DNA from 3 places in the Sporosarcina sp. FSL K6-6792 genome. Region 2 is predicted to be linked to each of the others. Evidence: riboswitches for the same ligand, from Rfam matches in the RefSeq annotation. Region 2 holds a riboswitch; each other region holds the start of a gene.
The links. Region 2 has a riboswitch for thiamine pyrophosphate ahead of thiD (bifunctional hydroxymethylpyrimidine kinase/phosphomethylpyrimidine kinase). Riboswitches for the same ligand answer to the same signal wherever they lie in the genome.
Positions count from the first base shown of each region.

Region 1 (7,824 bases), 1.0 Mb from region 2:
AGTCGACCCTGTTCGCCTATTCGAGGATTTTGCTACACTCGATTTAATTTCGAATGGTCGCGCTGAGATTATTACAGGTCGTGGTGCATTCGTTGAATCTTTTCCGTTATTCGGTCATGACTTAAACAATTATGACGAACTGTTCGATGAAAACATACGACTGCTTCAACAATTGAATACCAATGAAATCGTCAATTGGAATGGGTCATTCCGTTCGCCTTTAACTAATTCTATGATTGCCCCGCGCCCTGTTCAAAATAAACTGCCGATTTGGGTTGGTGTAGGTGGAACACCTGATAGTGCAATACGAGCTGGAAAACTTGGAACTGGTTTAGCATTAGCTATCCTTGGTGGGGATCCAATTCGTTTCAAACCACTTGTTGATTTGTATCGCCAAGCCGGCATAAGTGCCCGACATCGTGTAGAAGATTTAAAAGTGGCTGTAACAGGACATACGTATATAGCAAAGACATCCCAACAAGCGAAAGACGAGTTTTATCCTTACTATGCAAATTATTGGGGATACGTGAACAAACAGCGTGGAATGGGCACGAGAATTTCCCGTTCTGATTTCAGTCATATGGCCAGTCCCGAAACCGGGTTATTTGTCGGTAGCCCTCAGCAAATAATTGAGAAGATTCTCCACCAACACGAACTATTTGGACATCAACGATTCATTGCACAAATGGATATCGGCGGCTTGCCGTTTTCTAAAGTCGCAGCGAGTATTGAAATGTTAGCAACACAAGTAGCTCCGATCGTTCGGCGTGAAACGGCTCGGTAAGTCTATCCCATGAGAATTCAACTCGAAACATAGCAACCATTTGAAACCTCATCAGAAATAACCCCAATTATTTGGCAATATGCAACAATATACTAATACTAGATGAATGGGGAGATTACTTACACTCCCTATTTTTCGTATTACACCACTCATTTATAAATATCATAAGCGTCTTGGTAAATACCACTAATTCTTCAATGTTTATCTTTTCATCGACTGAATGTGCCTCTTCCAACTTTCCAGGACCATAGATAACAGTTGGAATTCCTGCTGCTCCTAGCCAGCCCGCATCTGTTACTGATCTCGACATACCTATTATTGCAGGACTTTTTTCGGTTTGTTCATGACAATGCGCAAGAAGTTGAACAGCTGCATGGTCCGCATTCATTTCAAGCGCCGGAAATATTTCTCCACGTTCTTCAATCATTGATTTTCCCCCCCAGCGAAAGTGAATGGGATTTTCTCTTAACCACGTGTCTGCTTTTGCTACATTGTTCAAATGCTCTTCGATTTCTTTTGTTACAGATTGATAGGTTTCATTCGGATAGAAATGAACGGTGATCCAGAGCCGACATTCATCCGCCACAAAAGCTGCATGCCTTCCTCCTTCTATAACTGCCGGATTAATAGTAGTGGTGCCAGGCACAAAACCCGGATATTTTTTTGTCACAGCCCAGTGACGTTCTAAATCTTGTAATCCAGCAATAACCTTCATCATCTTTTCTATCGCACTAGCCCCATTAACCGAACCGCCTGCATGAAGCATACTCATCCTCATTGCATCATGGAAAACTTCCTTACTTTTAATCGTTATCCAGCCGGTAATCACACCACCCTGACCATGAATTTGACGATCACTGCCATCGACTACGAGTGCAAAATCTGCTGTATAGCCTTTTTCCATACATGAAAGTGTTCCAGCCTCTCCCGCTTCCTCCCCAATGACAGTCTGAATTTGCAAATCACCTTTCAGTTCCACACCTAGCTCGTTTAATAATTTAACGGCTAGTAAAGTCGCGGCCACTGCAGCTTTCATATCAGATGTTCCTCGCCCATATGCGTTGCCATCTTTAGTCGTCAGTTCAAAGACAGGCACAGTCCACTCTGTTTCATCCCCCACTTCCGCAACGTCTATATGTCCATTAATGATTAGGCTGTTATACAGGTTTCCATCCGTTCCCTTTTTAACGCCTACAACGTTCGGGTCGCCAGGAAATACATCCCAACTAACCGTTTCAAATTTTTCTTGTTCTAAAAAGTCTTGAATATACCGCTGTACGCCTGTTGTATTTCTTGCCGGTGGACTAACTGTCGGGAAACGAACGAGGTCCGCTAGCAATTGCACTAACTCCTCTTGACGTTCATCAACTAGGTTACTAATTCTATTTTCCATTTTACTCATCCATCCCTTATCTATATTTTTGGTAGGTGAATCTATATACGTTGAAATAAAGAATTCCATTGAATTCACTACGGCGCTAGCCCTTGTAATGCGCCTTCGCACAGTTCACTATCTTTATTTCATTTGTTCAACATATATACACTGGAACAGAAAACAGCCGCTTTCCATAATCGGAAGGCGGCTGTTTTCTACGCATATAAAGACATTGAGTGTAGAGTTTCAGCTGCTTCCCTACGCTAGTATGAACTAGATCAGGTTCGAAGGGTTTACATCTATGATGTGTCTCAGCCTAAACGGCTCCCCTAGCAGTATCTATTTAGTTTTATTCTTCTTCACAATGCATCTGTTCTTTCTTCCCCTTTAGGAAGATAGTTCGATAAGTCGATATCACGTAACCCGTTCTTTATTTTAGTTGTGTAACCTAAATTTTCATTCGATAAAAACGAAGCTTTTGAAGCAATCATTTCTTCTAATAAAGGCAAATACGTCGGATCAATATCTTTCCAAAGTTTGTACGAATTTATTAAATCCTCTAAAGTCAGATGCTTGTAATCATCGCCTTTAAAGTCACGTAATGCGGAAATACGATACCAAATATCGCCATTATCACGAATCCAATCCTCTTTATCCGCTACAATCGCTGTTTGTATAGCCTGCGCTGTATCTAAATACTTCTGATCACCGAACTCATTATAAGCCATGAGTAAAACGTTCATACCGCCCAACACATGATTCATAGAGGCATGCGTCGTTACTTGCTGTGCAATCGGGAAGTAATCCGCGATGTAGTAAGACTCGTCATTCACAGCAATGACGTTTCCTTTACTTTTTTGCGAGACCAGTAAGTCAGCATAATTACGCAATGGTTCTTTTGCATTATCAATTCCAAAATCAGCGCCACTATTATAGTAGAAAAGCGCGATTTGCTCATTAAAACGTGTATCAATGAATGGAGCTGTAATGTCATATAAATCTTTCAAATAGGTGCTTGTAACTTCTGTTTCCCAATAATCTTTGTCACCTTTGAAATTCTTCAAGTTAACAAATGAGTTGTAAATTAAGTTCTCAAAATAACGATCCTCTTGCTCATTATATAAAACCAGCGCACGATCTTCTTTTAATAGAAGTAAGTTCCGCCCATATCCTTGCCCTGTATCAGGCATTGGCTCTGTGGTTATCGCCATTTTATTGTATGGGCCACCCGCCGTGTACCAATTATTACGTTTTTTATAATACTTAGCTGACTCAAGCATCCAGCTCTCCATATTCTCTTCATTCGCAAATAATTGGTCATCCGCATTCATATACCACTGATCTACAATGTCATTGCCTTTTGAATTTAACGTATGCACAGACAATAATGTTGTTCCAACCTGAGCATAAGACAGTGCCTCTTTTTCACCGAGCAATTGACGCATGTAACTGTAGCCATCATTCTCATACTCTAATGACAATTGCTTCGACAAATAAGACTGACCAACCATCCGCTCCTTCACTGATCCATCTAGCTTCACAAACTTGAGTAAACCCGTCGGATAGGATGTTGTGTCACTGCCAAAAACGTCTTTATCATTACGTTTAATCTTGTATTTGTCATAACGGTTTAGCTCAAATGAAGCCACTTCATTTTCTTTTTGAATGACATCTACTGTTACAGCAGATTCAGTAGGATTAATGATTTTCGAAAATAAGAAGTAATCGCCATTATCAAATGAACGAACCGTTAACTCAATGGTCGCACCTTCTATACCGATGTCATAAGTGTAAATATTATCGCGAGAAAATGAGTTATCGATTCTCGTATGATTCGTGAAAAGTATATTCTCTGTCGATCTTAAGTAAATCGGATGTTCATCAAATGACACCTTCATTAAATTCACAGCAGAAGGAATCCTAGTAAAATTAGGCGACAGCTCTAAGTTAGTTAGTTCATATTTTTTGGTAGTTGCAATGTTCCCCTTCTCCACAAGTACTTGATGCAGAATCACCGCAAAAGTAGCGCGGTCTACTTGTGATCCGTGATTGAATAGACCATTTTGTATGCCTGGCATAATTCGGTATTGTGGAACTGCGCCTACACTTCCTTTATCCAATGAAATAAGACTTGGCGATTCGATTAATGCACTATCTTGCAAATTGAATGCATCTACTAATGCCAACTCCATTTGCCTACGTGTTAAAGGTTCTTCCATACCAAAAGAATTGCCTGTCACGTCTTTGCTTAAAAATTCATATCCCGCTTTTGTAAAAGATTGAGTAGCCTCTCCAACTGTCATTGCTAGATCCGGACGAAATTGCATATCGCCGTAACCCGTTAATATGCCCATTTCTACAAGTTGCATAACTTCATTTTTCGCCCAGTGGCTATTTTGAATATCCGTAAATTTTGCAGCTGTCGTGACATCTTCTGATTTAACGACTTGAGCTTCTGCCGCGTTAGCTGTTAATACAACAGTAGCTGACGTCGGTAAAGCTACCGTTAATGCTAAAGCGAGAAACAGTGTAGTTATTTTCTTCATTTTTGTTTAAAGCCCTCCTTTAGTTAAAATTAATAACATCAAATTATAGTTAAGTATAATTATAACACTTTTGGATACTATTTTGGAGTCCGTCCACAGGAGAAAGCAAGGCTGAACAATAGCAATTCAATGGAAAAGAAACACCAGTCCATAATCATTGACCTTAGTAACTCTTGAGTGTTAGGGTTTTCACTTGCCAACTAATTCGGCAAACTACAAAGGAGGAATTGCAATGAAGCAATTGATACAACAGGAAATTCACCTAGCAAATCGTCCCAAAGGAATGCCTGCGAAAGAAGACTTTACCTTTGTAAAGAATTCAGTTCCCTCACCAAAAGTAAATGAAATTTTAGTACGGACGCTTTATTTATCTGTTGACCCATACATGCGTGGAAGAATGCAAGATGCCAAGTCATATATTGCTCCATTTGAATTGAATAAGGTCATTTCAGGGGGTGTCGTAGCTGAAGTAGTTGAATCCCAGTCAGACGCCTTTAAACAAGGTGATGTCGTTGTTGGGAATCTTGGCTGGGCTGAATATACCGTAGCTACTCCAAATGAAATTCGCAAAATAGACCCTAAAATGGCACCTATTTCAACACATTTAGGTATTCTCGGCATGACAGGTTTAACTGCCTATTTTGGATTGCTTGATATCGGAAAACCCCAAGAAGGCGAAACGGTCGTCGTTTCTGGGGCTGCCGGGGCAGTTGGATCAGTAGTTGGACAAATCGCGAAAATCAAAGGTGCCAAAGTAGTAGGTATTGCAGGTTCAGATGAAAAGATTGACTACTTATTGAATGTACTCGGCTTTGATGCAGCTGTAAATTATAAAAAGGATAGTTTCTGGACAGATTTAAAAAATTCCGTACCTGCTGGGGTAGATGTCTATTTCGATAATGTAGGCGGCGACGTTTCAGACGCTGTTTTTACAATGCTAAATCGAAATGCTCGTATTCCATTATGCGGATCAATTTCTTCCTACAATGCTGAAGGAAAAGATAGAGGTCCACGTATTCAATCAGCTATGATCAAGACGAGCGCTATGATGCAAGGCTTCACGCTAGGCGATTTTGCCACTGATTTTGAAAGAGGGTTTACCGACTTAGGTAAATGGCTACTGCAAGGCAAACTGAAATATGAAGAAACAATTGTTGAAGGATTTGAAAATACACCAGAAGCATTCCTTGGTTTATTTAAAGGAACAAATCTGGGAAAACAGCTCGTAAAAGTGGCTAATCCTGAATACGCGAAACTTTAACATTTAATGTGAAATAGCATGACCTGCAACTTCCAAATACTTATTCAACAATCTCCTCAGGTTACTAAATGAGGAGATTTTGTTTTGTCAAAAAATCTAAACCTTGTTGTGTTTGTTCGTAACAAAAACTATTTCAAGCTCTTTTACATATACTGCAGTTCCTGTAATTTCAATATCATAACTTTTTTCATTTTTCGAGACTTTAACTAGTACACGACCATCCTTTCCCATTTCATGGCCTTGTTCTACTAAAATACGTAGATGGTTTTCGAAGTTTCTATTTATGTATTCGGCGTAATAAGCACCCATCACTCCTGAGGCTGTTCCTGTAACGGAATCTTCAATTGTACCGGAATATGGTGAAGAGAAATGACGAGCATGCATATCTGCATTTTGATCGTACGTCTCCAAACAAAAAGGATGAATAGATGCTTTAGGTATTTCTTTTAATACGGATGGAAATAGCTCATTGTTAGCTTTCATTTTATTAAAAATGCTAAGTTTCTTAATTGGAACTAACAATGTCCATGAACCTGTACTACCATATACAGTGGGTAAATCAGATTCTATATCATCTCTATTAATTCCGATTGAATGGGCCAATTCTTCGTACGAACCGCTAAAGTCTTTTAATTGTGGGGAATCTTGTTTCATAGTTATGTACTCCTCACCATCCGCTTGTGAATCTATTCTGATAGGTAAAATCCCTACTTTCGTTTCAATTGTTAGTTTACTCTTATCATTCAATAAATTCTTAGACTTTAAAGCATATACAGCAGCAATTGTTCCATGTCCACATAAATCCATTTCTTGTCCTGGTGAAAAATAACGTATTCCAAGATCAGCCACATTCGAATTGACTAAAAATGCAGTCTCGTTGAAACCTGCCCTGTAAGCTATTTCTTGCATCTCAAAATCTGTTAAATCATCCCCGTTCAGCACTACTCCAGCAGGATTTCCTTTGTTTGGCTCTTTACTAAATGCGTCATAATGGTAAATAGTTATCGTTTTCACTCTTCATTTCTCCCACCTAAAATAAATATATTATCCACTCTTCATTTCCATACAGTCATATACTTCTTACGGTATTTGATATCTTCTTCTGTCTCAATCAAACCCATTGCTATCTGTTTAATTTCTTCCTCTTTTAATGCATCATATAAATTTTTCAAGCCTTGAATCATATCAAATCGAATCAAGGTGTAATGTTTTTCATGCACACCGTTTTGAAAACGTTCCACTATATGATGAATCACTTGTTGTTTTTGTTCCTTTCCAGCTAAGCCCACTCTCCATATCGACTGTAAGCTATGTCGGGCTGTAACAAATTTCGGATCCTTGGTCACTTCCCATAACGCTGGAAAATCGCCTAATATGCGTTTTTCTGGATCACTTTTCGCAAGACCAGCTAGGAACTGAGCACCCCTAGATCTTCGATGATTATCGGAATCTGTTAGCCATTCCTTTAATTCGTCCCAAACTTCATAAGCCCAGTCCACTTCTTCATTTACAGCTGCATTAATAGCATTAAACGCTTCAAATTGAACATTTTTGTCCTTTGCTTCTAGGTTTTCAAAGTAGGATCGGGTTACACTGTCCACTTGATTCAACTCCCTCTCAATAAAAAGTTATTTACTTACGACATTACATCTTACCGATAAATATACAGTGAACCCCCTCATATATCTATCGCTATACTTCATTAATAAATTGACCGTGAAATTTCTCCATGTTAAAATCTGATTGAGTGATCAGTTAAAAATTTGATTGTACAATCAAATTAACTTGGAGGAATCATAATGTATATAGATAATAGAGGTCATATAAATGAAGGAAGATAACAAAGTTGAAGGAAAAA
Region 1 covers NZ_JBBOSA010000001.1:1,763,403-1,771,226, forward strand. Annotated here, with positions in the region: gene MKZ26_RS08440 (LLM class flavin-dependent oxidoreductase) at 1-784, shown strand, start outside; gene MKZ26_RS08445 (acetylornithine deacetylase) at 900-2,186, opposite strand; TPP riboswitch at 2,398-2,500, opposite strand; gene MKZ26_RS08450 (S-layer homology domain-containing protein) at 2,519-4,705, opposite strand; gene MKZ26_RS08455 (NADP-dependent oxidoreductase) at 4,938-5,966, shown strand; gene MKZ26_RS08460 (PhzF family phenazine biosynthesis protein) at 6,063-6,980, opposite strand; gene MKZ26_RS08465 (hypothetical protein) at 7,022-7,567, opposite strand; gene MKZ26_RS08470 (TetR/AcrR family transcriptional regulator) at 7,794-7,824, shown strand, end outside.
Region 1: another riboswitch for thiamine pyrophosphate. It lies ahead of MKZ26_RS08445 (acetylornithine deacetylase); the one in region 2 lies ahead of thiD (bifunctional hydroxymethylpyrimidine kinase/phosphomethylpyrimidine kinase).

Region 2 (7,824 bases):
AAGGATTACACGCCATTAAAAAGATTTACGAAGAAGCGAACAAAACACTGACCTACCTAACTTCACGTAATCGACTGGATATCATTCGTTACGAAAACATTGGGTTAAACAAGCTCTTTTTAAATCAGTCGCCCAGGGAAATCCAACAATTTATCGATGAGGTCTTTCTTCCCCTATCCTACCCTCATGAAAAAAAGTCCGAGTTGGAAGAAACCTTGCTGACCTATTTTGAATCAAACCGTTCCGCTACAAAAACAGCTAAAAAACTACATATTCACATCAACACACTATACCAGCGCATTCGAAAAATTGAACACGTACTGCAACTCGACTTAAACGACAATGAAGACTCTTTGAAAATACACCTAGCCTGTCATCTACGTTCTACTTATGTATAAAAATCGAAAAAGCCGACCCATCATAAGGTCGGCTTTCTTCGTATTACGTGTTATGCGTTCATACTTTTCAATGCTGTTCCAACTTTTACTGTACGTCCCGCCTGATGAGCAACTGCCGCTTTAATTGCCGCTTCGTCATCCGCTATTTTCCCATCTTGTCCGACAGTTACGCTTGTACCGTACGGGTTACCGCCAGCTGCAAATGTAACTGCGTCGGTGAAACCTGGTGCCGCAACAATTGCTCCCCAGTGGTACATCGTTGTGTACAAGGAAAGGATTGTTGCTTCCTGACCGCCATGTGGGTTTTGTGCAGAAGACATTGCGCTTACAGCTTTATTAGCGAGCTTGCCTTGGAACCAAAGACCACCTAATGTATCGATGAAACTCTGGATTTGCCCAGGTACGTTACCGAAACGTGTCGGTACACTAAAGATAATCGCGTCCGCCCACTCAAGATCTTCTCCCGTTGCAACAGGAACATCTTTCGTTGCTTCAGCATGCGCTTTCCAGCCCGGAGATGAATCGATTGCAGCTTGGGGAGCTGTTTCAGCCACTTTCATTAGTCGTACTTCAGAACCCGCTGCTTCAGCCGCCTCAGCAGCCCACTGTGCCAATTGGTAGTTCGTACCTCCTGAACTGTAATAGACGATTGCTGTTTTTGTTTTTGTCATGTTTACTGTCTCCTCTTTACTTGTTGTAGTTGTTTTGCCGAATAACCTGTCTAAAAAACTCATTTTTTTATCTCCGCTTCTTTTATCATTTCACAAATGTTGTTTTGTACCACTCTGCCGCTGCGTCCACTTCCGTACGTGTTAGCGAATGACCATTCATTTCCCAGTGAACTTCCGTCGCTGCGCCCGCGCCTGCCAATAATTCCTTGAGATCTTCTGACTCCTTCGCAGGGCAAATCGGATCATTTTTTCCTGCGGTGATGAACACCGGAATGCCAGCTAAATCTGGCAAGTCGATTCCGCGCCTTGGTACCATCGGGTGATGAAGAATGGCGCCTTTCAAAGCCTCTGCATAATGGAACAGCAGGCTTGCTGCGATGTTCGCTCCATTAGAATAACCAACCGCAATGACATTCAACCTGTCAAAACTATTTTCTTTTGCAGCTTCATCCAGAAACGCATTCAATTCCTTCGTACGGAAGATTAAATCCTCCTCATCGAATACCCCTTCCGCCAATCTACGGAAGAAACGTGGCATGCCGTTTTCAAGGACATTTCCTCGAACACTTAGTACGCCAGCATCGGGATCAATTAAGTCGGCAAGTCCCAGTAAATCCTGTTCTGTGCCTCCTGTGCCGTGAAGCAAAAGTAACACCGGTTTTGAAGCATCTTTTCCTGGTTTATAAATATGTTTCATAGCATATCTCTCCTCGTATCAATCAATTTCGCGCACTTCAAAAGGGATCAAAGAAGATTCCAGCTGTTCGCGACTGTGCTCATATTGCGTTGGAAGCATAAGATTTTCTCCCATCGTCTCCACGGACTCGTCATGTGCAAAGCCTGGTGCATCCGTTGCAATTTCAAACAAAATATTCCCGTGTTCTCGGAAGTAAATCGCATTGAAATAATTTCTGTCTTTCACTGGTGTCACACCATAACCGTTTTCTTCAACAAGTGATTTCCAGTCCAGTTGATCCGCATCATCTTCAGCACGCCAAGCGATATGGTGAACTGTGCCGACACCCATTTGTGCACGACCTGATGATGTCGTTTTCAAATCGACGATATTGCCGATGTCCGCTGTTGAGCGAAACCGGATGTATTCGCCTTCTTCACCGATTTTTTCAAGCCCCATAACTTGTTCAAGAAGATGAGCCGTTTTTTCAGGTTGTGTAGATAATAGCGTTGCGCCGCCAAACCCTTTTATAGCGACATCCGCTGTTATTTCACCAACCATCCATTCATTCTTTACCCCATCTTCTCGCTCGACAATCTCAATTCTCAAACCGTGTGGATCATCAAATGATACATACGTTTCGCCAAAGCGGTTTGATCTGCTAAACGCAATCTTAAATTTCTCAAGACGGTTTTCCCAGAAAGTCATTGCCCCGACCGGTACTACGTACGACGTAACACCGACTTGGCCATCCCCAATTGTTCCTTGGCGAGCATTAGCCCATGTGAAAAATGTAATGATCGTACCCGGTGCACCGTTTCCATTACCAAAGTAAAGATGATACGTCCCCGGATCATCGAAATTGACGGTTTTCTTGACAAGACGCAACCCAAGAACACCCGCGTAAAAGTCGACGTTTTCTTGCGGATGTCCGACGATTGCAGTTATGTGATGAATGCCCATTGATTTTTTCGTCATATCAATTCTCTCCTCGAATTAGTAGAAAGTTATTTATCTTGAATTCAAGATAATCATATCAAGCAGAGTTTTCTTTGTCAACGAGTTGGCTTGAAGCGTATAAATCAGATGTAAGAAACGAGTCACCGCCTGTCTTGTTCAATAATAGACACTAAAAGTAAATAAAGAGGCTATCCGAGATAACCTCTTGTCACAGTACATTCATTATTACCAAGGTTCATCCTATCGAATAGTAGGGATGCATAATTCGTTATCTACGCAACTCATATTTTTCCTTTCCGGATAAACAACGAACTCCTTCCATTTATGACAACGGAAGGAGTTCATTGTTTACTATTCAAAATTAGAGATTCGCCAGTACTGCCATGCAATTACCTCAGACATCCACGCGAGCCCCTTACTTTCCGCTTGGTGAATTGGTTTCCATTCATTCTCTTCACCACGCATCAGGTAAATCTCATGATGGGGCGCCTGATCGTGGTAACCCGTCATATCAAACGTTCCGTCCCGCCTCATAACTGCTCGCACTTCATAGTTAATGTCAGGGGCCGTTGTAAGGGGATTGCCGACAGCATGCAGGAGATGAAATCCTGCTTCGTCTTCCCCGTGATTTGTCCGTTTCAATGTAATCCCATCGTGTGAAGCGGTTGCCTGTTTCCTAAAGCGCTTAAAAGCATCATAGACAATCGATGGCCCAACATCCCTTGTAAACGTCAATGGAGAACGTTCAAGGTCATATGCCAGTTCGACGTCCACTCGGGTCCGATAACTGGCTCCATTTGAATCGAATCCCCTGTCATCCCCTTTAAAATAACGATTTCGCGACAATAGATTCGGATTCAACACCCAGTCATCCTGCAAAAACGTCATGTAGCGGAATTCCCACCTATCTACATTCGGGAGACGAACTCTGTCTTGAACAGGTATCAGCAATTCCCTCGGTTTGGCAATGGATTTTGTCACCGAAAATCGTTCAATCGCCGCTTCTGCCTTCGACGAAACTGGATTCAACAACCCAAAAAGAGTGGAGACAATCGACTGAAAGACGTTGAATCGTTCTTCCGACTTCGCAAGTGAACGCTTAGATTCGATCGTATACGTATAGATTTCATCCAACGAAAAATCCCTGTCGATGTAAGAATTATCGACCGCCGTTGTCATATGCTTACCATTTCGGTAGACATCATATTCAGCGACATCTTTAATTTCCTCCCAAGACAATGCAATTTGCGTCTTTGCGACAATCGTTGTCATGACAAGTGACTGAAGCGGACTTTCTTTGTTTTTCTGTTCAGCAAATGCTGACGTTTGCAATGCAATAACGTCAATTACAATACCATCTTCAACACGTTCGATTACGTAATTATATAGTTTCGCATGCTTGAAATCACCGTCACTAAATTCAGAGACCGTTCCTTCATACAAATGATGCCCGTCTCTATAGACTTTGTAGGTTCCGCCGACATCATTCCATGTGAAATAGATTAGATCTGCCTTATGCAAAACGGTTTGTATTTCAAACAGTTTCTTTTTCATCCGCACACCACGCCCCTTACTTGGAAGTGTGGTATATTTCGCGAGCAGTTAAACATTACATTTCAATACCTGTTAATGAAAGAAGGACCGCACCTTTTAAACGACTTGCTGCTTCTCCAGGATCTTCTTCTCCAGAAATCGCAGAAATAACCGCTACCCCTGACGCACCCGCTTTAATGATAGCACCGGCTCTGCGTTCTGAAATTCCACCAATCGCAACAATAGGTAAACCAGGTAACAACGATGCCACTTCCCTAATTGTCTCGATGCCAATAACCGGTTGCGTATCCATTTTCGTCTGTGTCTCATAAACTGGACCTAGACCGATATAATCAGCCCCAGCATCAGCTGCCGCAATCGCTTCTGTTACATTATGCGTAGAAACACCTATTAGCATGTCTGGACCAACCTTGTCACGCACTGCCGAAATATATCCGTCTTCCTGCCCGATATGAATACCGTCTGCACCAATTTCAATCGCAAGACCTATATCATCATTGACAATGAAAGGTACACTATATTGTTCACATAATTGCTGACACGCCTGTGCAAAAGCCTTCAACTCTTCACCCGTTAATGCACCAGGCCCTTTTTCACGTAATTGAAAGCTCGTTATACCACCCTTTAGCGCCTCTTCTAAGACATGTAACGGGTCGCGTCCCGCCAAATTCACTGTGCCCATGATGAAATATAAGTTAACTGTTTGCTTATCCATAAACTACAACCCCTTCCATTGTCTTGTTGCCGCGGCGTCCATATGCCCAGTGATTCGTCGGACCATGGCCGCCACCAATTTTTAGTCCATCTTCAATTGCTGCGTGTATAAAACATTTTGCAGAAACAACTGCATTCGCTGCCGTTTCCCCATTTGCCAAAAACGCTGTCAGTGCCGCCGAATACGTACACCCTGTTCCATGCGTATCTTTCGTATCAATCCATGGTGCGCGAACCGAGAACCGTTCCCCGTCAGCCCCCATGAACAGATCTTCCGCATAAGGCGCTTCTTTCCGGTGGCCCCCTTTAATAAGAACCGCCCCCGCGCCCAACGCTATTATATGTTTCGCCGCTCGTTCTATGTCTTCATTCGTCTTTATTTCCATTCCTGCAAGCACTTCTGCTTCTGGAATATTAGGTGTAACAATAGCTGCAAGAGGTACAAGTACAGTCTTCAACGCTTCAACCGCCTGTCTTTCTAGCAATGAAGCACCCCCTTTCGCAATCATTACCGGATCAATGACAAGTGGAATTCCGCTCCAATGAAACGCCTCTCCCACTGCATAGATAATTTCTGTCGAAAAGAGCATCCCCGTCTTAATCGCTTTAACATCAAAATCTTCAATAACTGCCTGTATTTGCGCTTTAATAATAGCGGTGTCAACCGGCTGTATCGCCGTCACTCCAAATGTATTTTGCGCTGTCACCGCTGTCAGTGCCGACGTACCGAAAACACCCAATTCTTGGAACGTCTTCAAGTCTGCCTGAATACCCGCACCACCACCACTATCCGACCCCGCAATTGTCAATGCCACACGTACCATTCGATTCGCCACCCTTTTATTTATACTAAAAAGCCGCTTCCCGGTGGCGTAAGAAAGCGGCTAGCCATTTAACTATTCGTAAAAGGCGTACCCACTTTCCTACGCCGGTATAATCCGGATCAGGTTCCAAGGGTCCGCGCATTCATGCACGTCTCAGCCTAAAAAAGGCTCCCCTAGTGGTTGTTAAACTATTCAGCTTTGTAGCAAGTGTAACATATCTAGTGTGAGATTGTGGGAATGTTTGGTCCATTTTCAATAGAAGCATAGAGTAATGGAAATAAAAAACCCCATCAAATAGGTTCAATATATATAATAAACTCGTTTCACGTGGTAACAGTTTATTCCATTCTATCGTCGATAAGAGTATAGTTAATGACATAAACAGAAAGAAGGCGCAGTTTATGCATAAAGCAGACAGCAGACCGAATAATCCCGACAAATCCATGTGGATCAGTCTTTTCGGGGCACTCGTTATTATTGCAGTGGTCATTATTACTAATCTTACAATGGGTTAACATTCACTAAAACCTAGATAGGCCGACATCACAGCGGCCTGTTTTTTTATTCAGAACCCCAAATTCTTTCCACTTCTGAGTCCCCATCCTTAATCCGTATAACATACACGTCTGGATTCGTCAGTGCCTGCCACTGCCCAAAATCGAATCGCTCATCATAACACCTTAATAATAGCGCCATTAAGTTCCCGTGTGTCACAAGCACTGTCCGCGAACCGTCACCCAGCTCATCCACAACATCACAAACCCTCGACATCGCTTCACTCGAAGATTCCCCACCCTCATATTTTAGATGAAGGTCAAAAAACGTATCTTCCAGCTTTATCAACCAATCCTCGAAATCCATTGAACTTAGCACGCGCTCCATAAGCCGACTATCCACCTCTACATGCAACTTCTTCCGCTCAGCTATAGGCCAGCCCGTCTGACGTGCACGAGAAAACGGACTCGTAATAATCCGATCCACTTCGATATCTTCGAAAAACGCTACAAGCTGATCCGCCTGCAAAATCCCTTCAGCAGTCAATTCCGCGTGTGGTGCCTGTCCTTCTGCGGAGCAATGACGCACGATGTAAATAACTTTTTCCATAACCGCTTCACCCCATTCTTCTTACTAAATAGACATACAGCCCATTCGTAAACTAGCTGTAGTCTTCCCTATTACTCTTTTTCCCTTGTATGCTCCAAAGAAAACATCTCAATGTTTTAGATTCCTTAGAAATCACAACAAAAAGTGCCTGTACAATAGACCATCATGAAAATTTAAACATTCATGGTGGTTTCTTATGCAGGCACTCACTATTATTTATTCATCTGGGCAAGGAAGTCAGCTAGAGGGTCTTCCTCTTCTACAACAGAGGTTTCTTCTGGCTCCTTTAACTGTTCCCAATCAAAATTATCCAGATCATCCTCTATGTTAATCAATTGATGTTCTGTTTCCACCTCAACGGCAGCGCTCGTTTCTTCCTGCAAATATAATGCTGCATTTACATCTATTGCATTGCTGTTCAATGATGCAAAGAGAGAAGCTGTGCGGATTGGATCGGACATTAACTGATAGACGATACTCCCTAGTAGCGCCTCGGAATGTTCGTGCTTTAACCAATCACGTTGCGCTTTAGTTAACCCTTTTGGGAGCGGAATTGTTATGGCCTCTCTATGCTTTAAAAGTGAGTCATTCACCCCATCTATCACGAACTCCGCAATTTTACTGGAAAAGTTTCTTCTTTCGACTTCTTTTAACTTTTGCAGTTGCTTTAGTGTGTGGTCAGATGTATCTGATGGGAGACGAAATGTAATGGGCTGTCCCCTTTTTAATCCCGCGTCATTCATGCATAGTCACCTTACTTTGTTTTAACTAACTTTTCTTCTTCTTTAATTTTGACTTGTTGATTTTTTTTCGCAAAGTCTGAAATTAACTTGTAATAAGCGTTGGCCATCATCCAGACACTTTCTTTTTCATCCTCAAAGAAATCGATATTATAACCATCTAAGCTATTATTTAACGTTTTA
Region 2 covers NZ_JBBOSA010000001.1:2,789,971-2,797,794, forward strand. Annotated here, with positions in the region: gene MKZ26_RS13700 (helix-turn-helix domain-containing protein) at 1-398, shown strand, start outside; gene wrbA (NAD(P)H:quinone oxidoreductase) at 449-1,132, opposite strand; gene MKZ26_RS13710 (alpha/beta hydrolase) at 1,155-1,766, opposite strand; gene MKZ26_RS13715 (ring-cleaving dioxygenase) at 1,785-2,723, opposite strand; gene MKZ26_RS13720 (DUF3238 domain-containing protein) at 3,057-4,259, opposite strand; gene thiE (thiamine phosphate synthase) at 4,315-4,974, opposite strand; gene thiD (bifunctional hydroxymethylpyrimidine kinase/phosphomethylpyrimidine kinase) at 4,967-5,797, opposite strand; TPP riboswitch at 5,877-5,982, opposite strand; gene MKZ26_RS13735 (histidine phosphatase family protein) at 6,359-6,901, opposite strand; gene MKZ26_RS13740 (hypothetical protein) at 7,114-7,644, opposite strand; gene MKZ26_RS13745 (ParM/StbA family protein) at 7,656-7,824, opposite strand, start outside.

Region 3 (7,824 bases), 470 kb from region 2:
GCCGAACAAGGTGAAGAAGTCTTGCAACGTCTAATTGATACAGATGAAGGTGCAAAACATCTTGGTGAAGTCGCACTTGTTCCACATGCTTCACCGATTTCCCAATCGGGTCTGCTTTTCTATAATACATTGTTCGATGAAAATGCATCGAATCATTTTGCGCTCGGCAGTGCCTATTCATTTTGTATTGAGGGTGGCAAAACGATGGCACGTGAAGAGCTTGTAAAACATGGTTTAAACCAAAGTATCACACATGTCGACTTCATGGTTGGTTCTGGGGAAATGGATATTGATGGAATTAATGATGATGGCTCTTCAGAACCTGTGTTCAGCCATGGGAACTGGGCTTTCTAATAATCGTCACAATTAGGTGAAACATTTCATGAACCCCTTAAATAATTTGGGTTTTTACTGTATACTGATGATAGTACCTAAACTAATAATTTTGAGAGGGGTCATATATATGGGCTTGATGTTCACTACAGTTATCGGCTTTATGGTTTGCCTTGGTATAACAGCTATGTTCACAATGCACTTTCTGTCTTCGGCTATGATTTCCGCCGATTCTTCAACAATTGATCCAAAACCAGACACAAACTTTTAAGAGTTGCCTTTAGGCAGCTCTTTTCTTTTTACATATTTTCAAGTATGATAAATAAAAACTTACAGAATGGGAGTATACGATGACAATTCTTTCAGAAATACTTGATTTTAATGATACATTTGTAGCTGAAAAACAATATGAACAATACGCAACAACAAAGTTTCCCGATAAGCGAATTGTAATATTAACATGTATGGATACAAGACTGACTGAGTTGTTGCCTAAGGCGATGAACTTAAAAAATGGCGATGCTAAAATTATTAAAAGCGCCGGTGCAGTCGTCACACACCCATTTGGCGGCATTATGAGAAGCTTGCTTGTAGCAGTTTATGATTTGCAAGCTGATGAAGTTTACATTGTCGGGCATCACGATTGTGGAATGAGTGCTGTCGATACAGGTCTCATTATAGAAAAAATGGTCCATCGCGGGATTGATAAAAATATCTTTAAAACTCTCAAGTACTCCGGTGTAGACATGGAAGATTGGTTACATGGGTTTGGCGATGTGACGGAAAGCGTCAAGATGAGTGTGGATGCTGTACGAAATCATCCCCTTATGGACAAAAAAGTAGCCGTTCACGGACTTGTCGTCCACCCTAATACTGGGAAGCTCGATATCATCATAGATGGCTATATGCACAATTCCAATGATTAAAATCGACGCATTTCCCGGGAAATAAACAAAAGCCGATTCCTATTTACAGGAATCGGCTTTTTATTTTAGCTATTAATTTCCGCAATGCGGTCTTACCCTTTCAAAAATCATCCTCCACAATAGCGTAGATATAATGGTCTTCCCAGACACCATTGATATAAAGGAGTTTGCGCAGCAGTCCTTCTTGGAAGTACCCAGACCTCTCCAGTACTTTTAACGAGCCGCTATTACGGGGTGAGACATATGCCTCGATCCGATGTAAAGCGACTTTATCGAATGAAAAATTAGTAACAAGACGAACCGCTTCCGTACCAATTCCCCTACCCGTTTCACGCTCATCGATTGAATAGCCGACAAAACCACTGGAAAAAGGAAGTCTTTTAATACTGTAAAGTGAGATATGACCAATTAGCCTACTTGTTGCCTTTTCGAAGATACCGAAGTTATATTCCCTTCGGTCCCGCATTTGGTAAATTGACTCCCTTATTTTCTCTCTTTGGACAGCCACGGTAAAATAACTACTTTCGTGCCGCGGTTCGAAAATAGACCAGTATTCTTTATTAGCGCTAAGTAATTCCGTGAAGCTAAATGCGTCTTCCTCTGTCAATATTCGTAAATAACAAGTTTGCCCTTCAAGCAAAATCAATTCATATTCACCCTTTTACCGAAGTAAGTTCCAAGAACTCCTCAACATCTTTTATGCATAACGCTACGCCTTTTGCCCAAAACTCTTGTTTCGTAATATCCTCACCAAGATGCTTCATCGCAAGGTCTTCGACACTCATAACCGCAGTGTCCCGTAAAAGCGCCATATATTTCTGTTCAAATCCTTCTCCATCTTCTAAAGCTTTTGCATAGATGCTAAGGGAGAACAAATAGCCGAATGTGTACGGGAAATTATAGAATTGCACGCCCGTAATGTAGAAATGGAGTTTCGACGCCCAGAAGTGTGGATGGACCGTATTAAGAGCGTCTCCGTATGCTTCTTTCTGCGCTTCTGCCATTAACTCGTTCAATCTTTCAGCCGACACGATGCCATTTCTTCGTTCTTCATAAAATCTCGTCTCAAAAAGGAATCTCGCATGGATATTCATAAAGAATGCAACACTACGTTGAATTTTATCTTCCAGTAATGCAATCTTTTCATCCTTCGTTTCCGCGGCTTTTACAGCAGCATCTGCGACAATCATCTCTGCAAATGTCGATGCCGTTTCAGCTACGCCCATCGCATATTGGCGGTTCATCCAATGGACTGGACGCAGTGCATATGAATGGAACGCGTGACCCAATTCATGGGCAAGTGTTGCAACGTTCGACATTGTTCCGCTGTAAGTCATGAAGATACGGGATTGTTCGGATGCTGGCATACCCGTACAAAAACCACCTGGACGTTTATTTGGGCGATCTTCCGCTTCGATCCAGCTATCTTCAAACGCCAGGCGAGAAAAGGCTTCCAATTCAGGACCAAACTCTCCAAAGTGTTTTAGGATGAATTCTGCACCTTCTTGATACGACATCTTCTTTGTTGATGCTGTAACTGGCGCATCAATGTCATACCAGTTCATTTTGTCAGTACCTAGCATTCTCGCTTTGACGTGCAAGTATTCTACAAACGGGGCTTTATTTACACCAATTGCTCCCCACATTGCATCAAGTGTCTCTTCGCTCATTCTATTTCGGAGGAGTGGCTCTTTCAATACTGAATCCCAACCACGTTTTTTGTATACTTCAAGCCTAAAACCCGCAATATGATTTAATGCAGATGCGAAGAAGTCCTCTTTTCCTTCCCAAGCTTCTTCCAACGCTTCAAATGAGCGCTTTCGCACATCTGCATTCTCATGCGAACTTAGGTTATTTGCCTGCCCAACGGAAAGTTCTTTCTCTTCTCCGTCCAATTCGATTTTGATTTTAATGTCACCAACGAGCATGTCGTATAACTGTCCCCACCCATGATAGCCGTCTACGCTTAGCGACGTGATCAAACTCTCTTCTTCTTCAGACAGTTTCAGGTTGACCTCTTCACGCCATTCATTCAGTACAAATGCAAATTCCTTCAGTTCATCCGATTCCATTAATCCATTCCATGTATCCTCATCTGCTTTTGCCAGCGTTTGTCGGATTTTAAGCCCGATTGTAGAAAAACGTGCCCCAAGGGATCCGGTTTCGCCTTGCAGTTGCAATGCTTTTTTATCTGTTGTATCCGCCGCAAGGAAACACCCAATAACGGCACCTGCCTGTGACAGGTCAAGTGCAACCTCTTTTAATGATTCAATAAGGTTTACAACTTCTTTTGACGCACCAGCTGACTGAGGAACTTCAAATGCAGAAGCCGTTTCTTCTAATGAACCTAACTTTTCTTTTACGCTATCCAAATGTGTCCGTAGTTCTGTCGATCCACTTCCACCTTTAAAGAAAACGTCAAGATCCCATACTTCAGAATACGTTTTTTGCGTCACTATTATTCCCCCTTAATTCATTCAAAATTTTCTAAAAACACAACTTGATTATAACATGAATTTTCGGTATGCGAAATAATGCAATTGTGACGGAAGGTTCATACTTTCCTTCGCAGGTTCCACCATTCCTCTGTATACTATTCAGTAGGAGGATTTAAATATGTTTAGAATTATAATTATGACCTTTTCGCTCATTGCGGTCGTTCTAGTCAATGCAGCTGCGAATATAATGCCTATCAATGGAAAAACAACCGGGCAAATCTCTAATAGTTTACCGGTACTATTTACACCTGCAGGATATACCTTTTCAATTTGGGCAGTTATTTATCTGCTTCTCGCTATCTGGTTATACGGCTTTATGCGCAACACAGTAAACATTAATCATGCATTATTCAATCGTAGGGTAGTTTTGTTTGTGCTCAGCTGCCTATTAAATATCACTTGGATTTTGCTTTGGCATTTTGGTTTCTTCGGATGGACAATTATTATCAATCTGGTTCTTCTTTTAACACTGTTAACCATTTATTTTACTTATTCTATAAAAAATAGTCATATTCATGGTAGAGTTCCGATTGCTGTCTATCTAGGATGGGTTTTTGTCGCGACCATTGCAAATATCAGTTACGTCCTTACTTTGCATGAATGGTCTGGTTGGGGACTAAGTGACCCGCTATGGACCGTCATCTACTTGACTATCGCAACCGCTATTGCACTTCATTTTTTATACCATTACGCGGATATAGCATTTAGTGCTGTCTTCATATGGGCATTTATAGGTATCACTGTGAAAAACGGTGCAGATGAACTATTCGTCTCTGCTGCAGCCCTATTTCTTGCAGCTACAATCGCAGGATTCATGTTCTTCAGACGAAAGTCATTCACACCAAAATAAAAAATCGCCGTCCTCCCACATTGGGCAGAACGGCGATTTTCTATTTTCTCTCTAAAAGACGCGGTGCTGTAGTGAATAATATTGACGCAACAATTGCTGATAATATTATTGAAGGTATCATGTAACTTGCATTGTATACGAGTGAATAGAGCCATACGGGCTGTCCCTCAGGTGCATAAGATGCAAAAAATACAATTCCACCAATGAAGTGAATCAAGTATCGAAGTAGGCCACCGATAACTGTCCCCACAACGATTGCTGTAACCATTGAGCCTTTGTTTCCTTTTACTTTACTACTTAACAGCCATGCAAGTGTAACACCTGCCACTCCAACCAACGTGTACGCCACGAAGTAATCAAGGGCAGCCTGTATTATATTAAAGACATAGCCTCCCATCATCAGTTGCAATAACCCGCTGACGAAGCCAGTCAGCATACCGCCTGCAATCCCCCATCTAAATGCCATGACAACAATCGGCAACATTGACAGCGTAACCGAGCCACCCTGTGGCATTTTAAAACCAATCTGATCAAGTACAAATGAAATTGCACCTAAAATAGCTATTTCAAGTAAAAGTTGAAGTCTTTTCCGATCCAAATTAATTCATCCCTTTCCTAGCTCAGCGAAAGATGTGGGCATAAAAAAAGACATCCCGAAATAGATGGGACATCGAATATGTCAATTTCCATCCACATTCCTACGCAAGAATAATCTTACAGGTTCTAAGGGTCAGGACGTGCTGTCCAATCTCAGCCAAATAGGCTCCCCCTGTGGTTCCAGTAATTTAGTTGTCTAGTTCATTGTATAAGATGGGGATCCTATAAGCAAGATGATTAACAGGGATGATAATTATCCTATATATGTTGAAATTAAGAATTCCATTAAATTCGCTGCGGCGCTAGGAGATGCCGCCAATCTCAGGCTCCAGTTAACCCTTGTATGGCCTCTTCGCCAAGTTTAATCTAGGGATTCATTTACTCAATATATATATAGTTAAACTAAAATGGAGGGATTCGTGTGTCGAACAATAAACTGTTAGCCGCCCTATGCTACTTTAGTGTCTTCTTCACCCCTTTACTTATACCCGTCATTATTTATTTCGTTTCGGATGACCGTGAAGTAAAACACCATGCCAAGCGCTCTCTCGTTTCACATCTTGTTCCTGTCGTACTTCTTATTGCAGGATTTATCATTTTTTCTTTTTCAATGTTTTCCTTTACCTACGACCTGAATGTAATGCCTAGTGGTAACTTTGGATTTTGGCAATTAACACCTGTCTTATTCATGCTAGTTTATGGAGTTTTGCTCATAGCAATTCTAATTTGGAATGTGTTTCAAGGTGTTAAAGTATTGAAGTGAATGTTTATAAAACCACCTATTCGGGAAAAAAGTAACAAATGCTGTGTTTAGGAGTGATTCGTAATGAATATTGGAAAATTATTAAAAACCGCTATTAAATTGGCGCCTATCGTCTATCCGATTGTTCGCAAAGTAATGAAAGAAAAAAAAGCAACAAGCACGACAATCCCAAAGAAATAATTCGACAGTCTGCAAACGTTTTTTAAGTTTGTAGGCTTTTTTGTTCAGCTCCATATGATATAGTATGGTATGGAAAAGAATGAACGGAAGAAAGGATTTGAACATAATGATTGCAAAAACTGAACAGGAAATTGAAGCGTTAAAGAAAATCGGCAAAATTGTTGCTGAAATCAGGGAAGCGATGAAAGAAGCAACTGTCCCTGGTAAAACGACGAAAGAAATTGATGACATCGGCGGTCGCTTATTCGAAGAAAAAGGTGCAATTTCAGGTCCTATCGCAGAATATGATTTCCCTGGATTTACATGCATCAGCGTCAACAGTGAAGTTGCCCATGGCATGCCTGGTTCCCGCGTCATAGAAGATGGAGATCTCGTTAATATTGACGTCTCAGGTTCCTACAATGGTTATTTTGCTGACACTGGCATTTCATTTGTTGTCGGTACACCCGATAAAAAGAAACAACAATTATGTGATGTGGCTAAGAGTGCATTTGAACGTGCAATGACGAAAGTTAAAGCAGGTTCAAGCTTAAACCAAATCGGTAAAGCAGTTGAACGCGAGGCAAAAGAAAATGGCTTAAAAGTCATCAAAAACTTGACTGGCCACGGCATCGGTAAAGCGTTGCACGAAGAACCTTCGCATGTACTCAATTATTATGACGCTTGGGATAAGACGCTTCTGAAAGAAGGAATGGTTCTTGCAGTTGAACCGTTTATCTCTGAAAAAGCAGAGCATATTATTGAATCAGGGGATGGCTGGACGTTCATTACACCAGACAAATCTCTTGTGGCTCAAATCGAACATACAATTATCGTCACAAAAGGCGAACCAATTATTTTGACGCAACTATAATTACTGCCTAATGCGTTCTTTCAATATATATAGAAAAGGGCTGTCCCTGGAAATCCAATGCACTTGGATTCCTGGATAGCCCTTTTTATTATTGTCTAGATATGTGGTAATAAAGTATTCCATTAAATTCACTACGGCGCTAGGGGATGCCTTCACTCGATTTATATAACTATTTTCCCACGTCTATTGATTAATCAAAAATCACCAGTGAATAACATGATCACCTACTGGGCGCTACTTGTATTCACAACAGGATTACCGAAAAAAGTGTGGCTAGAAGTGACAGAGTCACTTCTAGCCACACTTGCCTCATGGTAAATGTGTCGTGAATAGTTTGCCGAAAGCGAACCGGAAATGATTCAGTGAAAACGGAATTTTCTAAGCCCTATTCACCAGTATTTTATGCAAATAAATGGTTAATCAACACACGTGCTATTTTCCCGACATATATAGATTCCTTGCGCTTGTCTTATTTCTTTTTAGGAGCTGCAATTGTTTTTGAATTTCCTTCGGCAAGATGGCCTTTATACCATACTTTTTGAACCGTTTTAATTCCTTTAGTCAGCTTACGATAATCTCGTTCTTCTGGGTACGACAACAATGTCAATACTTCCCCGTCTCCGCCTGCTCGTCCAGTTCTGCCTGAACGGTGTAAATATTGCTCAACCGTATGTGGCACGTCGATGTGAATAACATGTGTTAAGCCATCAATGTCTAGCCCTCGTGCCGCAAGATCAGTTGCTATCAAAATCTTCAACTCGCCTTTACGGAAACTTTCCAATGTTTGCTGTCTCTCAAATTTCGTCATTTCTGAATGAAGAACC
Region 3 covers NZ_JBBOSA010000001.1:2,321,837-2,329,660, forward strand. Annotated here, with positions in the region: gene MKZ26_RS11350 (aminopeptidase) at 1-354, shown strand, start outside; gene MKZ26_RS11355 (beta-class carbonic anhydrase) at 684-1,259, shown strand; gene MKZ26_RS11360 (GNAT family N-acetyltransferase) at 1,360-1,905, opposite strand; gene MKZ26_RS11365 (M3 family oligoendopeptidase) at 1,913-3,715, opposite strand; gene MKZ26_RS11370 (tryptophan-rich sensory protein) at 3,876-4,607, shown strand; gene thiT (energy-coupled thiamine transporter ThiT) at 4,648-5,205, opposite strand; TPP riboswitch at 5,286-5,387, opposite strand; gene MKZ26_RS11380 (DUF4870 domain-containing protein) at 5,626-5,967, shown strand; gene MKZ26_RS11385 (hypothetical protein) at 6,031-6,147, shown strand; gene map (type I methionyl aminopeptidase) at 6,254-7,000, shown strand; gene MKZ26_RS11395 (DEAD/DEAH box helicase) at 7,470-7,824, opposite strand, start outside.
Region 3: another riboswitch for thiamine pyrophosphate. It lies ahead of thiT (energy-coupled thiamine transporter ThiT); the one in region 2 lies ahead of thiD (bifunctional hydroxymethylpyrimidine kinase/phosphomethylpyrimidine kinase).